DNA from 4 places in the Nocardioides nitrophenolicus genome. Region 1 is predicted to be linked to each of the others. Evidence: riboswitches for the same ligand, from Rfam matches in the RefSeq annotation. Region 1 holds a riboswitch; each other region holds the start of a gene.
The links. A riboswitch is a leader RNA that binds a small molecule or an ion and turns the genes downstream of it on or off. The one in region 1 is predicted to bind cobalamin.

Region 1 (2,876 bases):
CCGCGGCCCCGGGGTGTCGGTGGTCTGGTTGCAGAACCGGTTGGCGGCGTCCTTGAAGGTCATCCAGCCGTTGCCGGTCTGGGCGAGGGTGCGCATCATCTTGGCGTAGAGGTCGCGGGCCTTGACCTGACGCACGTACCGGCCCTCGGCCTCGATCCGGCGGTAGGCCTCGTCGAACGCGGTGCCCCACAGGTCCGGCAGCTCCGGCGCCTCGTTCGGGTCGATGAGCGACCACGTCTCGTCGGCCTCGACCCGGCGCATGAACTCGTCGGGGATCCAGTGCGCCAGGTTGAGGTTGTGGGTCCGCCGGGCGTCCTCGCCGGTGTTGTCGCGCAGCTCGAGGAACTCCTCGACGTCGGGGTGCCACGGCTCCAGGTAGACGCATGCCGCGCCCTTGCGGCGCCCGCCCTGGTTGACCGCGGCGACCGAGGCGTCCAGCGTGCGCAGGAACGGCACGATCCCGTTGGACTGGCCGTTGGTGCCGCGGATCAGCGCGCCGCGCGAGCGGACCCGGGAGAAGCCGATGCCGATCCCGCCGGCGAACTTCGAGAGCTGGGCGACCTGGAGGTAGCGCGCGTAGATCGAGTCGAGCTCGTCGCGCGGGCTGTCGACGAGGTAGCACGACGACATCTGGGTGTGCCGGGTGCCGGAGTTGAAGAGCGTCGGGCTGCTCGGCAGGTAGGCCAGGCTCGACATCAGCCGGTAGAAGCCGATCGCCTCCTGCGGGGTGCGGGACAGGCCGCAGGCCACGCGCAGCAGGAAGTACTGCGGCGTCTCCAGCACCAGCCGGGTCGTCGGGTGCCGCAGCAGGTAGCGGTCGTAGACCGTGCGCAGGCCGAAGTACTCGAAGCGGCGGTCGGCGTCCTCGTCGATCGCGAAGTCGAGCTTGCGGGCGTTGTCCTTGACGAAGGCGGCGGTCTCGTCGCCGATCACGCCCTCGGCGTGGCCCAGCGCGACGGACTGGCTGAACGAGGCCACGCCCTGGTTGCGGACCTCCTTGTCGACGTACCCGGCGAGCAGCCGGGCCGCCAGTCGCGAGTACGCCGGCTCCTCGCCGATCAGCTCGGCCGCGGTCTGGATCGAGAGCCGGTCGAGCTCGGCGGTGGTCGCGCCGTCGTACAGGCCGCTGATGGTGCGCGTGGCGACCCGCATCGGGTCGACGTCGGGCAGGTCGGCACTGACCCGGTCGACGGCGCGGACGATCTTGGTGACGTCGACGCTCTCGGTCTCGCCGTTGCGCTTGCGCACCGTCATGGTGGTGCGGGTGGGTGACTCGGTGACGGTCACTGGCTTCTCCCCTCGGAGTCTGGCTCGCGAGGGGACGACAGCAGGGGAGGCGCCCCGTCGTCGGCAGGCGCCTGCTCAGCCGTCGGCCTTCCCACGAGGCCTCGGACCACCGCACCCGGCGGGCGCGGTGCGCTGGCAGGTCTTCGGACTCGCGGGCGTCTCCTCGAAAGGAGTCCTACTGGCCGTCGCTTCCCAGGTCGCACGTCGCGACCCAGTGCTGTGTGACGGCGGTCGTTCCCACTCACCGCTGCGGGGCAGTCCCGGACTTCCACCGGGTTCCCTCTTGCCTCCGCGCCCCTGGGTGGGGCGAGGAACCAGCTACGAGAACCACCATATGTAGTGGTTGCTCAGATCCGTGGGACCTAGATCTGGTGTCGGCGTGTCGGGTGCCCCGGAGGTGAGATATCCCACCAAGAGCGCCCGGGCGGCGCGTGCTAGCGTCCGCATCGCCAGTCGTGCTCACGAAGCAACGTGAGTCAGGGAACCCGGTGAGAGTCCGGGACTGACGCGCAGCGGTGAGGGTGACGGGCGGGGCAACACGCCACTGGTGGCGGGCAGCAGACACTCGGCTGACCGACTCCGGGAAGGCGCTCCGTCCGGTCGATCCCGAGTCCGAAGACCTGCTGGCCGTGGATCTCGAGGGTCCGCGACACACCCGCACCACAGGCTTCGCGCAAGAGCCTCGGACCCGAAAAGAGTGACCGTGACGTCGTTCCGTCGTACCCGCTTCCTGCCTGCCCTGGCCGCCCTGCCGCTCCTCCTCGCCGGGTGCGCCGGCGCTCCCGAGGCCGAGGACAAGGGCCCTGCCACCACGACCGGCTTCCCGGTGAAGGCCAGCAGCTGCGGCTTCACCTCGACCATCACCGCGCCGCCTGAGCGCGCGGTGACCATGAACCAGGGCGCGACCGAGGTCATGCTCGCGCTCGACCTGTCCGACCGGATGGCCGGCACGGCGTACCTCGACGACGCGGTGCCGCAGAAGTGGCAGCCGGCGTACGACGAGGTGAAGGTGCTCGCCAAGGAGTACCCCGACAACGAGACCCTGCTCGCCGCGAAGCCGGACTTCGTCTACGCGTCGTACGCCAGCGCCTTCGACGCCGACAACGCCGGCGCCCAGGACGAGCTGACCAAGCTCGGCATCGGCTCGTTCCTCTCGCTCTTCGGCTGCGGCGAGAACAAGCCCAGCGCCGACGTCTCGTTCGACTCGGTGTGGGACGAGATCGAGATCGTCGCCGACGTCTTCGGCGTCCCCGAGCGCGCCGACGCGCTGGAGAGGGAGCAGCAGGGTCAGCTCGACACCCTCGCCGCGGACAAGCCGGGCGACGGCCTGGACGTCTTCTGGTTCGACTCCGGCGACAAGACCGCGTTCGCCGGTGCCGGCGAGGGCGGCCCGCAGCTGATCCTCGACGCCGTGGGCGCGACCAACGTCTTCGGCGACGTCGAGGGCGGCTGGGCCGACGTGAGCTGGGAGCGGGTCGTCAAGTCCGACCCCGACGTGATCGTGCTGGCCGACGCGAGCTGGTCCACGGCCGACGACAAGATCGCGATGCTCGAGAAGGACCCGGTGCTCAAGAACCTGCGCGCGGTCA
Region 2 (2,876 bases), 2.3 Mb from region 1:
CGCCCCGGTCGTCACCGGGTAGCGCAGCTCCTCCTCGACCACGCCGGCGGGGATCAGGTCGGCGGCGATCCGGCGGGCGTGCGACTCCTTGCGTACGCCGGCGTGGAAGGCGACGACGGCGGCCGCGCCGATCAGCCGGGCGGCCTTGAGGGTGATCAGCTCGGGGTCGCCGGGACCGATGCCGACGACGTGGAAGCGACCGGTCGACCGGGTCATTCCGCCTCCTGGGCGAGTGCGTTGACCGCGGAGGACGCCATCGCCGAGCCGCCGCGGCGCCCGCGGACGGTGACGAACGGGATGTCGATGCCGTGGTCGTCGGCGAAGGAGGCGAGCGCGTCCTTCGACTCGGCGGCGCCGATGAAGCCGACCGGGCAGCCGACGATGGCGGCGGGCCGGGGGCCGCCGGCGAGGATCAGCTCCAGCAGGTGGAAGAGGGCCGTGGGGGCGTTGCCGATGGCGACGACGGCGCCGTCGAGCAGCGGCTCCCACAGCGAGACGGCGGCGGCGGTCCGGGTCGTCGACCAGGCCGCGGCGAGGGCCGGGACCCGCTCGTCGGTGAGGAAGCAGTGCACCGGGTTGCCGGCGGGCAGCCGGCCGGCGGTGATGCCCATGGCGACCATCCGCGCGTCGCAGAGGATCGGCGCGCCCGCGTCGAGCGCGGCCCGCGCGGCGGTGACCAGGCGCGGGTGGATGACCAGGTCCTCGACGAGATCGGTCTGGCCGCTGCCGTGGATCATCCGGACGGCGACCTTCTCGGCCTCGGCCGGCACCCGGGCCAGGTCCGACTCCCGCCGGATGGTCGCGAACGAGTCGACGTAGATCGCCGGCCCGTCGGCGATGTAGTCGTAGCGGCGCGGGGGAGCGGTGAGCTCGGTCATCGGTTCTCCTCGGGGATGAGCACGCCCTGCCACGGCGTGACGATCACGGTCGGCGCGGTCCAGGCCGCGATGGTGGTCGAGTCCAGCCCGTCGTCGGGTACGCCGACGTGCCGGCCCCCCGCGACCGGGCCGAGGGGGAGCGGCCCGGTCGCGGCGGTGGCGCCCGGCGCGGGTGGGACCGCGGGGGCGAGGGGACGAGCGAGCTCGGGCACGTGCCATGGCGCCTCCGGCCCGGTGCCTCGGGCGGCGAGGAAGGCTCGGGCCACCGCGAGCAGCGCGGCGGGTGCGTCGGCGAGGGCGACCACCTCGCCCCACCCCTCGCCGACCCGCAGCTGGGCGGTGCCGCCGTCGAGCGCGACCAGGCCGAGGTCGAGGTGCTTGTCGGCCAGGTCGCCGCGCCCGTCGTCGAGGGTGAACAGGAAGCGGCCCGGGAGCGCGGCCACGGCATCGTCGGCGAGCAGCAGCGCGTCGAGCGCGGCCAGTACCGGGCGCAGGTCGGCGCGGCCGCCGGCGAGGCCGGTCTGCGGTGACACCAGGACGTTGCGTACCCGGTCGTGGGTGCGCGAGGGGAGCAGACCGGTCGCCTCCAGCGCGGCGAGCGCGGGCCCGGCCAGGGAGCCGTCCGTCGCGAGGGGCATGGCGCGGACCTGCAGGTTGGCGCGGCCGGTGACCCGGACCCGGCCGTCGCCGTACTCCTCGGCGACCGCGGCGAGCGCCCTCAGCGCCGGGAGCGGCACCCGGCCGCCGGGGACTCGGATCCGCACCAGGCCGCCGTCGTCGGCGGGCCAGGGGTGCACGATGCCGGGGCACCGGTCCGGACGGCTGCGCGCCATGGTGGAGGTCCTTCGAGGCCGGGGCTCCTCGCGATCGCCCCACATCGACCTCGCGACGGTCGGGCCGCAAGGGCCAGCAGGTCTTCGGACTCGGGATCATCCGGTGCGGAGCGTCTTCCCAGATCTCCGAGGAGATCCAGTGACCTCGTGCTCCGCCCGTCACCCACACCGCTGCGCGTCAGTCCCGGACTCACACCGGGTTCCCTTCGCTGGCACGGGCACCTTACCAAGCCCGGTGCTCGGGCCGGCTCGGTAGCCTGACCGCCATGCCCTCGCTCAAGGACGTCGTCGACCTCGTCCACGGCTGGTACCCGCCCGCGACCGCCGACGGCTGGGACGCCGTCGGGCTCGTGTACGGCGACCCCGAGCAGCCCGTGAAGCGGATCCTGCTGGCCGTCGACCCCACGCCCGAGGTCGCCGCGGAGGCGGCGGAGTGGAAGGCCGACCTGCTGCTCGTGCACCACCCGCTCTTCCTCAAGGGCGTCCACGGGGTCGCGGCGACCACCCCCAAGGGCCGCACCCTGCACGCGCTGGCGAAGGCCGACTGCGCGCTGCTCACCGCCCACACCAACGCCGACCAGGCCGTGGGCGGCGTCTCCGAGGCGTTCGCGGTCGCGCTCGGCCTCAAGGACCTCAGCCCGATCGTCCCGGCGCCGGGGGAGCCCTACGACAAGCTCACCGTGTTCGTGCCGGCCGACGCCGCCGCGCCGGTCCGGGCCGCGGTCGCCGAGGCCGGTGCCGGCCGGATCGGCGACTACGACTTCGCCTCCTTCACCAGCGCCCCCGGCGAGGGCCGGTTCCGTCCGCTCGACGGCGCGAACCCGATGATCGGGACCGTCGGTGAGCTGGAGACCGTCGAGGAGGTGCGGATCGAGGTCGTGCTCCCGCGGGACCGGCGCACCGAGGTCGTCCGCGCCATGCTGAGCGCGCACCCCTACGAGGAGCCGGCGTACGACGTCGTGGAGGTCGCCGACCCGCGGCTCGCCGGCGTCGGCACCGGCCGGATCGGCAGCGTCGAGCCCACCACGCTGGCCGGCTTCGCCGAGGCGGTGGCGGCCGCGCTCCCGCCGACCCACCACGGCGTCCGGGTGGCCGGCGACCCCGAGCGCCCGGTCAAGCGGGTGGCGGTCTGCGGCGGCGCGGGCGACTTCCTGCTCGACCGGCT
Region 3 (2,876 bases), 690 kb from region 1:
CGAGCTCTGCGCACAGGGTCTCGAGCTCGCCGCCCGCGAGGGCTCGGTCCCGCTGTATGCCGCCGCCTCCGTGACCCGCGGCTGGGCCCACCTGTGGGCCGGCCGCCTCGACGACAGCGGCACCGACTTCGCCGAGGCGCTGCGCCACGCCGAGGTCGTCGCCGGCGGTCAGCTGGTCCGGCTGATGGCCGCCGCCGGCCTGGCGGAGGCACTGCTCGGGCAGGGCCGGCTCGCCGAGGCGGTCGCCACCATCGAGCAGATTCCCGACGAGGTGGCCACCGACCCCAACAACGCCACGGGGATCCACCTGCTCCGCTCCCGCGGCCTGGTCCGCGCCGCGACCGGCGACCACGAGGGCGCGCTGGCCTCGCTGAGGCTGTGCAGCGAGCGGCTGATCGAGCTCGACATGGACTCGCCCACCTGGTGCGGCTGGCGGGTCGCCGCGGTGGAGAGCCTGTGGGCGCTGGGCAGGGTCGACGAGGCGCGAGAGCTCGCGGCCACCGAGCTGGCCGTCGCGGAGCGCAAGGCAGCGGCGAGCATGCTCGGCCAGGCGCTGCGGACCGTCGGCGAGGTCGCCGCGGACGACGGGATCGCCCAGCTGGAGCGGTCGGTCGAGGTACTCACCGGGTCGCAGGCCCGGCTCCAGGAGGCCCGCTCGCGAGTCGCGCTGGGCGCCGCGCTGCGTCGTACCGGACGGCGGGTCGAGGGCCGCGAGCAGCTCCGGATCGGCCGCGAGCTGGCGCACCGTCTCGGCGCGGCCGGCCTCGCCGAGCGGGCCACCACCGAGCTCGCCCTGGCCGGCGGCCGGGCCGGGCGGATCGAGACGACCGGCGTCGCGGCGCTCACCTCGGCCGAGCGACGGGTCGTCGAGCTGGCCGCCACCGGGCTGCGCAACCGCGACATCGCCCAGCGGCTGTTCCTCAGCACCAAGACCGTCGAGGTGCACCTCTCGCGCGCCTACCGCAAGCTCGGCGTGGGACGCGACGGTCTCGCCGCCCGGCTCGCCGCGGACGCGTAGGAGACTGGGGACCATGGCCGCCCACGACACCCGGATGCTGCTCCTGGGCGCGGTCGCGCTCTTCGAGCCGGTCAACGGCTACCAGATCCGCCGTGAGCTGCTGTCGTGGAGCGTCGACGACTGGGCCCACCTCAACCCGGGCTCGATCTACAACGGCCTGGCCACGTTGACCAAGCAGGGCTTCCTGGTGCGCCACGACCTCGACGACGGCGGCCGGGAGGTTGCGGTCTACGAGTCGACGGCGACCGGGCGCACCGAGCTCGAGCGCCTGGTGACCGCCGGCCTCGAGGAGGTCAGCGTCGTCGACCGCAAGGCGTTCAGCGCGGCCTTCGGACTGCTTCCGCTCGTCCCGCCCGAGAACGCGCTGCGGTCCCTGGTACGCCGACGGGTCGCCCTGGAGCAGCTGGTCGCCCGGCTCGCCACCCCGCCCGAGCCCGGCGACGCCCCGCCGCACGCCCTGCGCGGCGTGGTGATGTGGCTCGATCTCGCGGTGGCCGAGCTGGCCTGGCTGCGCGAGACCATCGAGGAGCTCGAGGCGGGCCGACTCGCGCTCGACGCGACGACCTGGACGCCGCCCGCGGACGACCCGGGCTGGCAGATGAACGCCGACCGCGAGCGGTACCGGGCGCTCCTCGGCGGCTGAGCCCGACCGCCACCGACCACCGGCGCGGCGGGCGCTGCTAGGCTCCGAACGCCAGTCAAGCCACCAGTGGCCAGGGAATCCGGTGAGAGTCCGGAGCTGACGCGCAGCGGTGAGGGTGACGGGCGGAGCAGGCAGTAGCCAGCCACTGGACCCCGGTCTGGGAAGGCGCCCCGTCCGATGGATCCCGAGTCCGAAGACCTGCTGGCTTCCGCGGACCGACCGGACCGCGCGAACCCGATGGACAGGCCCCGCGACCCGGGCTTGCGGACCACGACGGTGAGACCCGTATGCGCCACCCCACCCGTTCCTCCTCCGCCCTGCTCCTGAGCGGCGTCCTGCTGCTCGGCGCGCTGACCGGCTGCGGCTCCACCGACGCCGACGACCCGGGCGCGGCCGCGCCACCGACCTCCGACGCCGGCTACCCGGTCGGGCTCGCCAACTGTGACGTCGACGTGACCGTGACCGCGCCGATCGAGCGGGCCGTGGCCGTCAACCAGCCCGCGCTCGAGCTGCTCCTCGCGCTCGGCCTCGGCGACCGGATGGCCGGCTACGCCATCAGCGACGACAGCGTGCTGCCCGCGCTCGAGGCCGAGCGGGCGAAGGTGGAGCCGTTCGCGGCGGAGTTCCCGTCCTTCGAGTCGGTGCTCGACCGCGACCCGGACCTCCTCTACACCACCTTCGACTACACCTTCACCGACGAGGGCATCGCCGACCGCGGGCGGTTCACCGAGCTCGGCGTGCCGACGTACCAGTCGCCGAGCGAGTGCGCCGGGCAGGAGGCCGAGGTCCAGCACCGGCTCACCCTCGACGACCAGTACGCCGAGATCACCGACATCGCGCGGCTGTTCGGCGTGCCCGACAGGGGCGCGGAGCTGGTCGCCGACCTGAGGCGCCGCGCCGAGGCGGCCCAGCCGGCCCAGCAGGCCGCGGGCACGGGCGAGATCACCTTCGCGTGGTGGTACGCCGCCACGAAGACCCCCTACATCGCGGGCTGCTGCGGCGCACCCGGCCTGATGACCCGTGCGGTCGGGGCCACCAACGCGTTCGAGGACTCCGACCAGTACTGGCCCGAGATCGGCTGGGAGAGCCTGCTCGAGCGCGACCCGACGGTGCTCGTGCTCGCCGACCTGGGCCGCGGCGGCGACGGCGACAGCGCCCGGGCGAAGATCGACTTCCTCGAGTCCGACCCGGTCGCCCGTCGGCTGACCGCGGTCA
Region 4 (2,876 bases), 2.3 Mb from region 1:
AGATCCCCGGGCGCGACAAGGTGCGGATCATCATGGCCGGCGCCCCGCCGCCGACCAAGACCGTCATCCGGGTCCAGGAGGAGCTGGGCTGGGAGTTCATCCAGATCTACGGCCTCACCGAGACCTCGCCGCTGCTGACCATCAACCGCACCCGCGCCGAGTGGGACGACCTCTCGGCCGAGGAGCGCGCCACCCGGCTCACCCGCGCCGGGGCGCCGGCGATCGGCGTACGGCTGGCGATCGACGAGTCGGAGGAGGGAGCCGGCGAGGTGCTGGCCCGCTCGAACGTGATCCTCGAGGGCTACTGGGAGCAGCCCGAGGAGTCGGCCGCGGCGCTGAAGGACGGCTGGTTCCACACCGGAGACGGCGGCTACCTCGGCGACGACGGCTACCTCACCATCGCCGACCGCAAGAAGGACGTGATCATCACCGGCGGCGAGAACGTCACCTCGATCGAGGTCGAGGACACCCTGTTCTCGCACCCGGCCGTCGCCGAGGTCGCGGTGATCGGCGTACCGAGCGAGAAGTGGGGCGAGACGATCAAGGCGCTCGTCGTACTGACCCCCGACACGAGCGCCGGCCTCGAGATGGAGGCCGAGCTGATCCGCTGGTGCAAGGACCGGCTGGCCGGCTACAAGGCGCCGACGTCGGTGGAGTTCCGCGACGAGCTGGCCCGGACCGCGACCGGCAAGCTGCAGAAGTTCAAGCTCCGCGCGCCCTACTGGGAGGGGCTGACCCGCCAGGTGAACTGATCGGCCGGGACGAGCGTGGCGGCCCATCCCGCGGCCTGCCACGAGGTCGCCGTCGCCTCTGCCCAGGCCGGGTCCGCCGACGCGACGACGTCGACCTCGGTGGCGACCGCGTCCGGCCGCGCCGCCGGTACGCCGAGCGGCCGGCCGCTGATCGGGTCGGTGAAGTCGGGGCCGCCGTCGACGCAGGTCACCCGGCGCAGGCCGATCCCGAGGCGGCGCTGGTGCTGGGCCAGGCTCAGCGCGGCGATGCCGGCCTCGCCGTACCCGACGACGGTGAGGTGGTCCGGCGGGTGCACGGCCGAGCCGCGGGCGTAGCGGATCGAGCGGAGCAGGTCGCGCCCGTCCTCCCAGGTCGGTACGACGACCCGCACCCCGCCGCGGGTCGCGATCCGGCTCGCCAGGGCGCCGACGGCGTCGGCGTCGGTGCGGACCGCGGGGTGCCACAGCAGGAGGGTGTCCAGGTTGGGGTGGCCGTGCACGGCCACGGGAATGCCGGGCGCCTGCTGATCCTGCATGGGACCACCGTAGGCTGAGCTCCCACAGGTCCGCGGCCCAGGAACCCGGTGTGAGACCGGGGCGGTTCCGCCACTGTGACCCCGACGCCCTCGTGGCGGCGGGCAGCCAGACACTGGCCGCGGACACACCTACCGATGAGGGGCGAGAACCCCGAGGAGGCCTTGAGCGTCATGGCGCGCATCGCACTGCTGTCCACGTCCGACACCGACCTGCTGTCCGCGCGGGCGAGCGGGGCCGACTACGGGTGGGCCAACCCGAACCGTTCGACCCTCGACGGCCTCGTCGCGCTGGCCGAGGGGAGCGACCTGGTCGTCGTCCGGCTGCTCGGCTCCCCCCAGCAGTACGACGGCGAGCTGGCCGCGCTGCGGGCCACCGGGCGTCCGCTGGTGGTGCTCGGCGGCGAGCAGACACCGAGCGCGGAGCTGATGGAGACCTCGACGGTCCCGGTCGGGCTCGCGGCCGAGGCGCACCGCTACCTGGCCGAGGGCGGCCCGCGGAACCTGGCCCAGCTGCACGCCTTCCTCTCCGACACGGTGCTGCTCACCGGTGAGGGCTTCGAGGCCCCGGAGGTGATCCCGGCCTGGGGCCTGGTCGAGCGGCCTGGTGCGATAGTCCCTGCTCAAAAGCACCGAGATGCCCCGAGAACCGGTGCTTTTGAGCAGGGACTATCGCGGGTGGGCGTCCTCTTCTACCGCGCCCACCAGGCCAGCGGGAACACCGCCTTCGTCCACGCCCTGTGCGACGCGATCGACGCGACCGGGTCGGCCGTGGGGGTGCCGATCTTCGCCGGCTCGCTGCGGGCCGCGCCCGACGAGCTGTTCACCGCGCTCGGTGAGCTCGACGCGCTGGTCGTCACCGTGCTCGCCGCGGGCGGCAGCGTCCCGGCCGGCGCGAGCGCGGGCGGCGACGACGAGACCTGGGACGTGGAGCGGATCGCCGCGCTCGACATCCCCGTGCTGCAGGGCCTGTGCCTGACCAGCAGCCGGGCCGAGTGGGACGCCTCCGACGACGGCGTCTCGCCGCTCGACTACGCCAACCAGGTGGCGATCCCCGAGTTCGACGGGCGGATCAGCACCGCGCCCTTTTCGTTCAAGGAGCTCGACGACGCGGGCCTGCCGTCGTACGTCGCCGACCCGGAGCGCGCCGCCCGGGTGGCCGGGCTCGCGGTGAACTACGCGCGGCTGCGGCGGGTGCCGAACGCCGAGAAGCGGATCGCGCTCATGCTCAGCGCCTACCCCACCAAGCACTCCCGGATCGGCAACGCGGTCGGCCTCGACACGCCCGTCTCGGCGGTGCGGCTGCTGCGCCGGTTGCGCGACGCCGGGTACGACGTCGGCGACGGCTTCGGCGTCCTCGATCTCGAGGACGACACCGAGGCCGGCGACACCCTGATCCACGCGCTCATCGCGGCCGGCGGCCAGGACGAGGAGTGGCTGACCTCCGGCCAGCTCACCGACGCGCACGTGCGGATCACCAAGGCCGAGTACGACGCCTGGACCGCAGACCTGCCCGCCGACCTGCGCGGCGACATGGTCGAGGCGTGGGGCGAGTCGCCCGGCACGCTGTTCGTCAACGACAGCGGCGAGATCGTGCTCGCCACGCTGCGGG

Region 2: it holds a riboswitch for cobalamin, as region 1 does, so the genes downstream of both, JOD66_RS24370 (ferredoxin-like domain-containing protein) here and JOD66_RS13255 (ABC transporter substrate-binding protein) in region 1, are expected to answer to the same signal.
Region 3: it holds a riboswitch for cobalamin, as region 1 does, so the genes downstream of both, JOD66_RS09990 (ABC transporter substrate-binding protein) here and JOD66_RS13255 (ABC transporter substrate-binding protein) in region 1, are expected to answer to the same signal.
Region 4: it holds a riboswitch for cobalamin, as region 1 does, so the genes downstream of both, cobN (cobaltochelatase subunit CobN) here and JOD66_RS13255 (ABC transporter substrate-binding protein) in region 1, are expected to answer to the same signal.

The regions. Positions count from the first base shown of each region.
Region 1 covers NZ_JAFBBY010000001.1:2,725,405-2,728,280, reverse strand. Annotated here, with positions in the region: gene JOD66_RS13260 (ribonucleoside-diphosphate reductase subunit alpha) at 1-1,287, opposite strand, end outside; cobalamin riboswitch at 1,405-1,621, opposite strand; cobalamin riboswitch at 1,723-1,927, shown strand; gene JOD66_RS13255 (ABC transporter substrate-binding protein) at 1,985-2,876, shown strand, end outside.
Region 2 covers NZ_JAFBBY010000001.1:5,064,378-5,067,253, forward strand. Annotated here, with positions in the region: gene cobJ (precorrin-3B C(17)-methyltransferase) at 1-216, opposite strand, end outside; gene JOD66_RS24365 (precorrin-8X methylmutase) at 213-878, opposite strand; gene JOD66_RS24370 (ferredoxin-like domain-containing protein) at 875-1,711, opposite strand; cobalamin riboswitch at 1,770-1,940, opposite strand; gene JOD66_RS24375 (Nif3-like dinuclear metal center hexameric protein) at 1,978-2,876, shown strand, end outside.
Region 3 covers NZ_JAFBBY010000001.1:2,033,697-2,036,572, forward strand. Annotated here, with positions in the region: gene JOD66_RS29055 (AAA family ATPase) at 1-1,018, shown strand, start outside; gene JOD66_RS09985 (PadR family transcriptional regulator) at 1,032-1,661, shown strand; cobalamin riboswitch at 1,697-1,881, shown strand; gene JOD66_RS09990 (ABC transporter substrate-binding protein) at 1,949-2,876, shown strand, end outside.
Region 4 covers NZ_JAFBBY010000001.1:5,043,149-5,046,024, forward strand. Annotated here, with positions in the region: gene JOD66_RS24265 (AMP-binding protein) at 1-752, shown strand, start outside; gene JOD66_RS24270 (hypothetical protein) at 719-1,267, opposite strand; cobalamin riboswitch at 1,284-1,403, shown strand; gene cobN (cobaltochelatase subunit CobN) at 1,439-2,876, shown strand, end outside.